DNA from 2 places in the Brevibacillus parabrevis genome. Region 2 is predicted to be linked to the other one. Evidence: riboswitches for the same ligand, from Rfam matches in the RefSeq annotation. Region 2 holds a riboswitch; the other holds the start of a gene.

Region 1 (5,716 bases), 620 kb from region 2:
GGGCGTTTTTGGTAGGCCAGAGCAAGAGCTTCTTCCACTGTATTCAGCGGGGCAGAGGTCAGTGCGCTCGTTTGCAGCAACCACTCTTTGTCCTGTTTTTCATTCAGCAAGCCGTTGAGCTTGGCCAATGCTTCCTTGTAGCTGCTTTCCAGAGCGGACAGCTTGTCTTTGGCGTCATTGTCATCGGCCCAGTATTGGCGCTGGATGCTTTTCTTTTGCACCTTGATTTTTTCTTCCAGGGCGCGAACTTCAAAATATGCTTTTTGGACATCGAGGCGCAGAGCGTTTTGCTTGGTGGCAAAGGAAGCTTCACCGACGAGCAAATCTTTTTTCGCTTCAGCTTCATCTCCGTACTTGTCAGAAGCTTCACTCAGCGAATTGACGTCATCCTTTTTGATTGCCGCTGTGTCTCGAAGGGTCAGGAGAGACTCATAGCGAGTGGTTTCGTAATCGAGTCTCGCCAGTTCCAGGTCAACACTGTTTTTCAATGCTTGCTCAACAGCGTGATCGAGAGAGAGGGGAGCTACTGCTGTTTGTTCCACCGCCGCTGCGAGAGGGGCTGCCAGAGCCAGGTGCGAGCTGCCGACAAAAAGAGCAGTGACCAGTGTGGTGCTGTAAAGATGTTTGGACAACCGGGACTTCATTTACAAAGCCTCCTTCATTTCACGAGTAATGAAAACGATAATCATTATCAATTTTCATGAACAGTATATATTTCCAACCTGATGTTCGTCAATACGAAATCGAGAGTTGGAATGATAGAAAACATCATTTATCAATCAAAGAGTTTAAATAATTTACAAATTTTGTGTAAAGGCAGCGTGCAGCAAGAAAGGCATCCAGATAGCGGACGCCTTTCTTGCTATGAGCTTGGTCAAAAGTAAAGAGGAGAGAGCCGCTGATCTATATAAAAGGCAGTCTGGAGCTTGCTGCCTAATTCATCAGATAAAAAGGAGGGAAAATGACGAAAAAATATTACGTGAAGCGAAATATTAGAAACCGATCGATTGATCCAATGTGCTGACAGCAAGGTTGTATTGATAGAGCGATTCAGATGCTTTGGTTTCTGCTGCAAACAGGCTTGCTTCTTTTTCGATCAAGTCTTTCAAGGCTGCTTTTTGACTGGTGTAATCCGACAAAGCTTGCTGGTATTGCTTGGCTGCTTCGTTTTTGGCAAGGACGCTCTCAGCCAATGCTTTTTTCGCCGCGGCGACCTTTTCGAAAGAGTCGGCTACTTCCTGATCGACTTTTTGCTTCAGTCGTTCCAGCACCAGGTCGGACTTGCGCAATTGCTTGACGGCTACTTTGCCTTTATAGGTGCTGATGGGCGTGTAGTCTTTCGTGTAGTTAACTTTGACTTCGGCAAAATCTTTCTCGGCGACAGCTTTCATCATGTCAGGCCGCTTTTTGTAGGCTTGCGCTTTGGCTTCTTCCAGAGTGGCAACAAGCGGTGCGGACAGCTCGCGGGTTTCCAAGCGCCAGGACTTGTCCTTTTTTTCGTTCAGCAGATCGTTGAGTTTGGCCAATGCCTGCTTGTAGCTGGTTTCCAGAGCGGACAGCTTTTCTTTCGCTTCGTCGTTCTCCGACCAGTATTGGCGTTGGATGCTTTGCTTTTGCAGCTTGATCTTTTCTTCCAGAGAAGAGACTTCAAAATACGCTTTTTGCACTTGCAACTGCAAATTGTTTTTTGAGGTTTTCAAAGTGACTTCGCTAAGCGCCAGGTCTTTTCTCGCTTTGGCAGCGTCTTCGTATTTTTTCTTGGCATCATCGAGCGTATTGACGTTTTCGAGCTGGATGGCCGCTTTTTCTCGCAGCGTATAGAGCGTTTCATATTCCGTAACATCGTAATCTATTTGCAGCAGCTCAAGATCGATGCTGGTTTTCAATGCCTGTTCGATCGCACCGTGAAGAGACAGAGGAGCGGTCTGGGTTTGTTCTGCGGCTGCAACAACTGCAGGAGCGGCCATAGCCAAATGAGTATTGCCTGCAAGAAGCGCGGCAACCAGTGTAGTGCTGTAGAGATGCTTCGATAACCTGGACTTCATTATGGGGCCTCCTTGGGAATAGGAAAAGAGTTTGTCGATAACGATTCTCATTATCAAATTTTCATGAACAGTATATATTTCCAGTCTACATTCGTCAATATGTAATCATAAGAAAGTTGATCGGAAAAATAAAATGAAACAATAAAAAAGCTCCCTCGACGTGAGGGAGCCTGCAATGACTTGTTTGGCAAAGCTATTTATTTTTCGTCCATGCTGAAATCTACTTTATGGAGCGGAACAAGCTTGCTCTTTTTCGTATACTTGTAGACAAGCCAGACGATCAAAAACAGCGGCAAGCCAACATAGGAGACGAACACGCCGTTCCAGTCAATCTCGCCGCCGATAAACGCCGAGTAGTTTTGGCCGACAATGACGACGCAGCAAATGATAAAGGCGAAAATCGGGCCAAACGGGAACAGCTTCGCCCGGTATGGCAGCTCACGCAGGTCGCGGCCTTGTGCCAGGTACGCTTTGCGGAAGCGGTAATGGCTGATGGCAATGCCGAGCCAAGCGATAAACCCGGACATGCCGGATGCGTTCAGAAGCCATACGTACACCTCGCCATCTCCAAACAGGGAAGACAGAAACGCCAGCGCACCGATGGCAGCCGTCATGATCAAGGAATTGATCGGGACGCCGTTGCGAGTGACTTTGGCAAACCATTTTGGCGCTTTTCCTTCCTTCGCCAGCACCCACAGCATGCGGGTGGATGCGTACATGCCGGAGTTGCCGGCAGACAGCACGGAGGTGAGGATGACCGCATTCATCACAGAGGCGGCGAAGGCAAAGCCGGCTTTTTCAAAGACGATCGTAAACGGGCTGATGGCAATATCGGTAATATCACCGCTGATCAGATTCGGATTGTCGTAAGGAACGAGCAACCCGATAATCAGGATTGCGAAAATGTAGAAGAGCAAGATGCGCCAAAAAATCTGGCGGATCGCTTTCGGGATATTGCGCGCAGGGTCTTCGCTCTCACCAGCGGCCACCCCTACAAGCTCGGTTCCCTGGAACGAGAACCCGGCAATCATGAAGACGCCGAGAAGCGCCATGAAGCCGCCATTGAACGGTGCATCGCCTTTGGTGAAGTTTTGGAAGCCGACTGCTTCGCCACCCATAATGCCGAAGATCATCAAAATACCAATGATGATAAAGACGACGACGGTGACTACTTTAATCAAGGCAAACCAGTATTCGGATTCGCCGTAGCCTTTGACAGACAACAAATTAAGAGCAAACATAAGGACGAGGAACAAGGCACTCCACAAAATGGCGGGAGTATCCGGGAACCAGTATTTCATAATGAGAGCTGCGGCTGACAGTTCGACCGCAATCGTAATTGCCCAGTTGTACCAGTAATTCCAGCCAAGCGCGAAGCCGAGTGACGGGTCGACGAATCTGGTGGCGTAGGTGGAAAAGGAGCCGGATACAGGCATGAAGGCGGCCATTTCCCCAAGACTGGTCATCAAAAAGTAAACCATGATACTGATAGCGATGTAGGCGACCAAAGCTCCCCCTGGTCCGGCTTCGTGAATCGAGCCTCCACTCGCCAGGAACAAGCCCGTACCGATGGAGCCGCCGATGGCGATCATCGTCAGGTGGCGGGCTTTCAAACCACGTTGCAGTTGATTCTGTGACATAAGATGCTTGCACGACCTTTCGAAGATTTTGAGAAGGTCGGTCGGAAACGAAAAAACCGCCAATAGCCAAAAAACGGCATAGGGCGGTATCATCCAATCCCCACCAAGCCTTCACTGAAGATAGCACACCACGTTTGCCCGGCAAGCAAACGTGACAGTTCTGTCCCTTTCGGGTACAGCCCCAGCCCACGCGCACAGAGATGCGATATGAGCTTCGGCGGCTTTTCCCTTTCCTGGAGTCATAGATTTCTTCTGAATCTCGTACAGGATGACATAAAAGCCGCGACCTCTACCCTCACCGTGAAAGATGAGGATAACATGTATGAAGTTGATTTATTTATCAACTATATAAGATTGATCGTTATTAATCAATGAAAAAAGTTATGCTGCAAAATATTGCTAGAGTGGGAGCAAGGGCTATAAAAACGACCTGCGCGCAGGCCAAGAGCCTTGCAGCTTGCGGATTTGCACGATTTGTCCCGTATGAAAAGCGTCGTGCAAAATGATGCTCATCACGCTTTGCCCGATGGAGATGGTGGGCAGCGGCTGATCGAATGCATCGTCAGAAAGGGAGCGGAGCTTTTCATGAATGCCGCGATGTACTTCTTCCATGCGCTGTATCGCCGCTTGCCAAGCTGCTTCGTCGTCTGGCGCTCCGGATGGTTGGAAGGTGTCATCGTTCGTCTCAGCCGTACCAGGAAAATCCGTACCGGATAGACGGTGCAGCAAACGCTCTTTGAAATAGAGCAGATGACTGAGATTTTCCCAGATCGTGTTCGCTGCCTCTCCTTCGGGACGCCAGCTGGCTTGGGCCACGGTCACGCCATCCAGGGCGTGCTTGAGCGGTGGATACCAATCTTCTTTGTCATACGTGCACTCCCATTCATGAACAAGCAATTCCATCCGATTCATGTGTTTCCTCCTCGTCTGTCAAACAGATTGGTGAAGCGCTATAATGGCAATAAGAAGAAGTTTGTAACGCTCAAAATGAATTTTGTCGGTTACAAGATGATCTTACCATATGTTGGTGTTACCTACAAGAAGCGAAAATAGATGGGGGAAGAGAAGTGTGCAATGGCTATGCATCGATTTTTTAAACAGCGATTGGCGTGACTGGCGCGGGACAGGCCGCAAGGAAAATCGCCTGGCAAAGTGGGAATGGCAGGAATGGTTTTTGCAAGAGCACCAATTGCAGGCACCGCTGCCGCTTGACGAGGAAATCGTCGCTGTTCTTGTGCAATTTCGCGAGTATATGCGAATGCTTTTGGAAAAGGTGGTCAGCGGGGAGGCATTGCTGCAAGAGGAGTTGGAGCAACTGAACGAGACGCTGGCAAAAGCTCCGTTTTACGTTCGCGTCGTGCCTAGTGAAGAGGAAGCAACTTATGCGCAGGAATGGCATAGCGCGATTGAAGGATGGCCACTGGTCATGGCGCGGATCGCCGGGTCTTTTGCCACGCTGTTGCTTCCGTCCCATCTGGAGCGGATCAAGATTTGCGACAACGAGGACTGCCGCTGGGTGTTCTACGATGAAAGCCGGAACCGGGTGCGGCGCTGGTGCGACGATAAAATGTGCGGCAATCTGATGAAGGTACGCCGTTTTCGGGAGCGGCAAAAGGAGAAAAAATGAGCGAAGGAAAAGGGGCAGAGAAACAGACTGCGCCTTTTTTCATGTCTGGGCAAAAGAGCAGGGAGAAGCCCACGATCTGCTGTCGCTGCCATCGCTGTAGCAAACGTTTCGCGGCATGGGAAGCGTCATGCTTTCAGTATGTGTAGCCCGCGAATCCGCAAATGCAAATGACGTACATGGAAAGGAAAATGGAGGCATAATAAGAAGCAGGTAACAAGGGACCGGAAGCGAGGTGGCGGGATGAGTCGCAAACGGAAAATATGGCGCAGGGCACTGGTTTTGCTTTTGCTTGTAGGAGCGTGTACGGCGATCTGGTATTTGCGTCCTTACCAGCACGATCAGGCTGCCAAAGATGCGATGCAGGGAGGGGAAGGCATCACCGTTATCGATACGGGCGACTGGAT
Region 2 (5,716 bases):
CCACGTTTTGTTTTGCCTGGAATGCGATGTAGAGACCGTAAATAGCGTGGAACAGGATCGGGATGTAGATGAAAACGAATTCAACGATCAAGAGAAGTGGAACTTTTTCAATCAGACCAACAGTCTGGTTGAACGCTTCTGCTCCGTGGGTCGCTTGATAGTTGGCTGTCAAGTGAAACAGCAGGAAGAGCCCGATCGGAAACAAACCAAGAAGTGAGTGCAGCTTGTGACTGAGAAAGCTATGGCCTTTCGCCATACAATGGTCCCCCTTTCAGTGTATGTAGCGCTCTTTTATGGACCTTTCTCCCATATCCTAACCCATTGCCTACCCTATTAGACATGCCAAAAAGCCGTTAGAACCTCTCACGCCTAACTTTGTCGGAATGTGTCAAAATACGAAAAAAAGTTGGGCAAAACTTTGACCAAATCCAATTGTACTCTTGTCGACAGAGAGCGTCAAGACAATCAATAGACTAAATACATTGATAGAATAACTTTGTTCAATTTCACTATTTTTTCTATGAATCGGTCATAGAGTCCGGGCTTCTCTCATACTCTCTTACAAACAGGAGGGAAGCGCCATGAACCAAACCGATCAGCTGGCAGCACTGTTGCCGCCGCAAACGATTCCCGTAGCGGAAAGAATGAACATGCCCTACCTCGGCTACCATCTGCTACGCGAGACATTGACGAACAGCCTGCTCGGAGACAGCGAGAGTCCAATTTTGTACTGGCTGGGAAAAGACCTCGGGCGAAAAATCCCCATCCAGTCTTCCACAGGTCCGATTATGCCTTTTATTCGCCTCGGATTGGGACAGCTTGATCTTTTGGAAGAGTCTGCCGAAACCATCGTCTACAAACTCACCCATACGATCCACAACTACCAAACACCAGAACGCCTCAGCCGCTCCCTGTCGCTCGAAGCAGGCATCATTGCTGGCAGCATTGAGCAATGGAAAGGAAAAGACACCTTTGCCCGGCTGGAGGTCGAGAGCCGTTCTACGATCATGATACGCGCCCATACTCCAAAGTGATCCTTCATGCCAACCATTCGCAGCGCAATAATTGTCAGGACTGGCGTGTCTTGTCAGGTCAAAAAGATGCCCCCTCTGCCTACAGGCGAGGGAGCATTCGCTGCCTAGATTCCGTGCACCACTGCTGTCTCTTCCACATCGAGTCCGTATGCCGAGTGCAGGCTGCGGACAGCAAGCTCAGTCTGCCCGGCAGGAATGACGCAAGAAACTTTGATGTCTGAAGTTGAAACCATTTTAATAGAAATTTCTTTTTCTGCCAAAACGCGGAACATCTCGGCGGCCACTCCCGGATTGTTGACCATGCCGGAGCCTACGATGGACACTTTGGTCAGGTTTTGCTCGTAATCGACTTTTTCGAAGCCAAGCTCTGCTTTGTGGTTTTCCAACGTGTCCAATGCCTTTTTCAAGTCATCCGCAGCAACCGTGAAGGAAATATTCGTCACTGCTGCGTCATAGGAGCTTTGAATAATGATGTCGACGTTCACCTGATTGTCCGCCAGCGTATTGAACAGGCGGGAAAGAGTCCCAACCTTCGCAGGCATACCGACAACCGTGACTTTTGCTACATCCTCGTCATGCGCGACTCCACTTACTACTCTTCCTGTTTCCATGTTGGCAACCTCCTCAACGTACGTACCTTCTTCGGCAGTAAAGCTGGAGCGGACGACCAGCCGTACTTTGTATTTCTTCGCGGCCTCCACCGAGCGCGGGTGAAGAACTCCCGCTCCGAGATTCGCGAGTTCAAGCATCTCGTCGTACGAGATCGTGTCCAGCTTGCTTGCCGCTGGCACCATCCGCGGATCGGCTGTGTACACACCGGACACATCCGTGAAAATCTCGCATTTGTCTGCATTCAAGCTGGCGGCCAGCGTAACTGCCGATGTATCCGAACCACCCCGGCCGAGCGTCGTAATTTCTCCTTCGTCGCTGAGACCTTGAAAACCTGCTACGATCACAACACGTCCGCGGCTTATTTCTGCCTGGATGCGCTCAGAATCAATTTGTTTGATTCGCGCCCGGCCATGAATCGCTTCCGTCGTGATTCCAGCCTGCCAGCCTGTCAAAGAAATCGCATCGTAGCCTTTCGTGTGCAAGGCCATTGCAAGCAAGGCGATAGATACTTGCTCCCCCGTGGTCAGCAACATATCCAGCTCTCGCTCGGACGGGTAGGCGCTGATCTGTTTGGCCATATCTACCAATACGTCTGTAGATTTGCCCATCGCAGATACGACGACCACCACATCGTGCCCTTCTTCTTTGTAACTGGCAATTCGATCTGCAACTCGTAAAATTCGCTCAATGGTCCCTACAGAGGTGCCTCCGTATTTCTGCACGATCAACCCCATGCGGCGTCTCTCCCTTTTCTCATATCCAATGATTGTAGAATGTATCTTTTGCTGCCGTTTTATGAATCTCTCTATTTTTACTGGAAAAAGTCTGTATAAAAAAGGCACCGACAAGGAATAAGTACCTGCCGCTGCCTACTGTTTCGACATACCGGTTCCTCCCTCCCAATTACACGCGGTCCATGGCAGCACATGACAAGGCAAATCCCTGTCACCGCTCACATCGACACACCGTGAGATAGCTCTCCATCTGGCGCCGGTCAAGAGCCAGATGACAGTCCTGCACTTGTTCAATGCAGACCCAGCATGGAGACAAACGGGTTTTTCTCCACACTTCGGCGAATCCCCCTTTCCCGTTCCCTTCACAGATACCCGATCTCAGGGTGGTACTCATGGTTTTCGCGCCTCTACCTCACTCCATAAATGGAAGTGAGGCTAACTATTCTGTTTGAAACGGATTATATCATGGGAATCCGAGCGGTTCAATCGCTTTTTGCAAAACCGTTACGATTCCAGCTTGCGCAAATGAGTGATGATCTCTCGGGCCAGCTTGTCGCCGATCCCAAGCTGCCGGAAATCCTCCACAGTCGCTTCGCGCATTTTTTTCAGCGAGCCAAAATGGGTAAACAACAGCTTGCGCCGCTTCTCGCCGATGCCCGGAATTTCATCCAGTTGGGAGGAGAGCATCGTTTTCGTCCGTGACTGTCTGTGGAACGTGATCGCAAAACGGTGAACCTCGTCCTGAATGCGTTGCAGCAAATAAAACTCATAGCTGTCCCGCTTCAGATTCACGGGTTCTGGCGGATCGCCGTACATCAGCTGCGCCGTTTTGTGCTTTTCATCCTTCGCCAAGCCGCAAACCGGAATGTACAGCCCCAATTCGTTCTCCAGGACGTCCATGGCAGCGCTGATTTGGCCTTTGCCTCCGTCGATGACGATCAAGTCCGGCAATGGCTGGTTTTCCTTCAGCAACCGCGAATAGCGTCTGCGGACAACTTCGCGCATGGACCCGTAATCGTCGGGGCCTTCGACCGTCTTGATCTTGAACTTGCGGTACTCCTTTTTGTCCGGACGACCGTCTGTAAACACGATCATCGCAGACACCGGCTCTGTTCCCTGAATGTTGGAGTTGTCGAACGCCTCGATCCGGTGGGGAACGCCAATCCCCAGCACGTGCCCCAAATTGTGCACAGCTTGAATCGTCCTCGCATCATCTTTGGACATCAGCGCGAACTTCTCCTGGAGGGCAATGCGCGCGTTTTCACAGGCCATCTCGACCAGCTCGCGCTTTTTGCTCCGCTTCGGTGTCAATACTTTGACCCCGAGCCATTCGCTAAGCAGCTCCGGCTCGCTTTCCTCCGGCAGCAAAATTTCTTTTGGCAGCGCGTTTTGCTTGTCGTAGTAAAACTGGGTGACGTACGACATGAAGTCTTCGCTTTCGCCGCCGTAATATGGAAAAGAGGTCGTCTGCCGCTCGATCATTTTGCCCTGGCGCATGTAAAAAATTTGAATGCACATCCAGCCCTTTTCTACCGCAAAGCCGATAATGTCGCGGTCTACCGTGTCGGTAAACGTGATCTTCTGCTTTTCCATCACCGCTTCAATGCTCTTGATCTGATCCCGCAGTTCCTTGGCCCGCTCGAACTCCATCGCTTCTGCCGCCTGTAGCATTTTCTCGGTCAGGCTCTGCTTCATCTGATCATGACCGCCGTCGAGGAATCGGCTAATCTCGTCAACCAGTCGCTGGTTTTCCTCTGCCGAAACCTCGTACACACAAGGAGCAAGACATTGGCCCAAATGGTAGTACAAGCAAACCTGTTTGGGCATGTTGCGGCATTTGCGCAAAGGATAGAGCCGGTCCAGCAGCTTCTTCACCTCGGAAGCATCGCCAGCGTTTGGATACGGGCCAAAATATTTGGCTTTGTCCTTCAGCACCTTGCGAGTAATCTCCAGACGAGGCTGTTCTTCATTCGTGATTTTGATGTACGGATACGTCTTGTCATCGCGCAGCATGACGTTGTAGCGGGGGTCATGCTTTTTGATCAGGTTGCACTCTAACAGCAGCGCCTCAATCGCCGAGGCTACCACAATGTACTCAAAATCGACGATCTCGCTGACCAAAAGCTGCGTCTTCCCGTTATGGCTACCCGTAAAGTAGGAGCGTACGCGGTTTTTCAGCACTTTAGCCTTTCCGACGTAAATAATTTCCCCGCTTGCATTTTTCATCAGGTAGCAGCCGGGTTTTTCTGGCAGCACAGCCAGCTTATCTTTCAACGAACGGTTCATGGCTGCTCCCTCCCTCGTTCTTTCATCTGCTATCGCTTTTTCATGACGGGCTGCTCCAGGACGTACAGCTCGTCTTCCAGTGCGCTCATCCGTTCCAGCAAAAGCTTGCGGCTATCCTGTACTCCCTGATTGTAAAAAAACGGCCCCAGTTCTTTGGAAAAGAACTCGATCATCTCTTCCGTTTCCAAATTGCCCAGGTTTTCCGAGCGTTGTTCAGCGAAAAACCGCTGTATTTTCGACACGAGATAGTCGCTTTGCTCTTTCGTCAATTTGCTTGGCATCAAATGACTTCCTTCCCTTATCATTCCTGCAATAAGAATGTACGTTCTATGCTCATAGTATCATGATTCGGCGGATTAGAAAACGTAGCTCCGGCATAATCGCAGCCCAAGCAAAAAAACTGCCGCTTCTCATTGCAGCGACAGTTTAATCGTTCGTGAAAACGCTTTCTATTATAAGGAAGCAAAAAGACAGCAGCCCTGCAGACATGAGAAAAGCGGCATTGGAGCGCCGCTTCTCATGCTGTCTGGTCGTTTATGCTTACAGGTGTTTGCCTACGGTTGCCATGAGGGCTTCTTTTGGTTGGAAGCCGATCACTTTGTCTACAGGCTGACCATCTTTGAAGACGATCAAGGTCGGGATGGACATAACGCCAAAACGGCCTGCGGAATCCGGGTTGTCGTCAACGTTTACTTTGACGATTTTGAGCTTGGAGCCCACTTCCCCGTCGATTTGCTCCAGGACTGGAGCGATCATTTTGCAAGGGCCGCACCAAGGAGCCCAGAAGTCAACCAGGACAGTACCGCCTTGCTCTACTTCCTGGGAAAAGTTTTGGTCAGTTGCATTTACGATTGCCATGGAAAGTTACCTCCTCGAAAAGTCAATTACTAAAAAAAGGGTTCAGACGCTCCTACAGTATATCATTCAAAAACAAAAATGACTACGGCGCCCCGCACTTTGTGCGCACTTCACGCTATAGTCTATCCAGAGTGCCGCTCCCTTATTGTTGACCGTTCGATTTATTGACCGACTTGCTTGATACGGTTGATC

What was found. A riboswitch is a leader RNA that binds a small molecule or an ion and turns the genes downstream of it on or off. The one in region 2 is predicted to bind lysine.
Region 1: linked by a shared signal. The riboswitch ahead of IRJ17_RS26865 (amino acid permease) and the one ahead of IRJ17_RS24065 (aspartate kinase) in region 2 are both predicted to bind lysine.

Annotation. Positions count from the first base shown of each region.
Region 1 covers NZ_CP064090.1:5,853,730-5,859,445, reverse strand. The annotation lists gene IRJ17_RS26875 (TolC family protein) at 1-644, opposite strand, end outside; gene IRJ17_RS26870 (TolC family protein) at 993-2,045, opposite strand; gene IRJ17_RS26865 (amino acid permease) at 2,243-3,685, opposite strand; lysine riboswitch at 3,799-3,985, opposite strand; gene IRJ17_RS26860 (DinB family protein) at 4,103-4,597, opposite strand; gene IRJ17_RS26855 (CGNR zinc finger domain-containing protein) at 4,755-5,312, shown strand; gene IRJ17_RS26850 (alpha/beta fold hydrolase) at 5,553-5,716, shown strand, end outside.
Region 2 covers NZ_CP064090.1:5,231,370-5,237,085, forward strand. The annotation lists gene IRJ17_RS24055 (succinate dehydrogenase cytochrome b558 subunit) at 1-256, opposite strand, end outside; gene IRJ17_RS24060 (DUF2507 domain-containing protein) at 582-1,034, shown strand; gene IRJ17_RS24065 (aspartate kinase) at 1,139-2,380, opposite strand; lysine riboswitch at 2,612-2,798, opposite strand; gene uvrC (excinuclease ABC subunit UvrC) at 2,885-4,666, opposite strand; gene IRJ17_RS24075 (DUF2164 domain-containing protein) at 4,696-4,947, opposite strand; gene trxA (thioredoxin) at 5,207-5,524, opposite strand; gene IRJ17_RS24085 (hypothetical protein) at 5,686-5,716, opposite strand, start outside.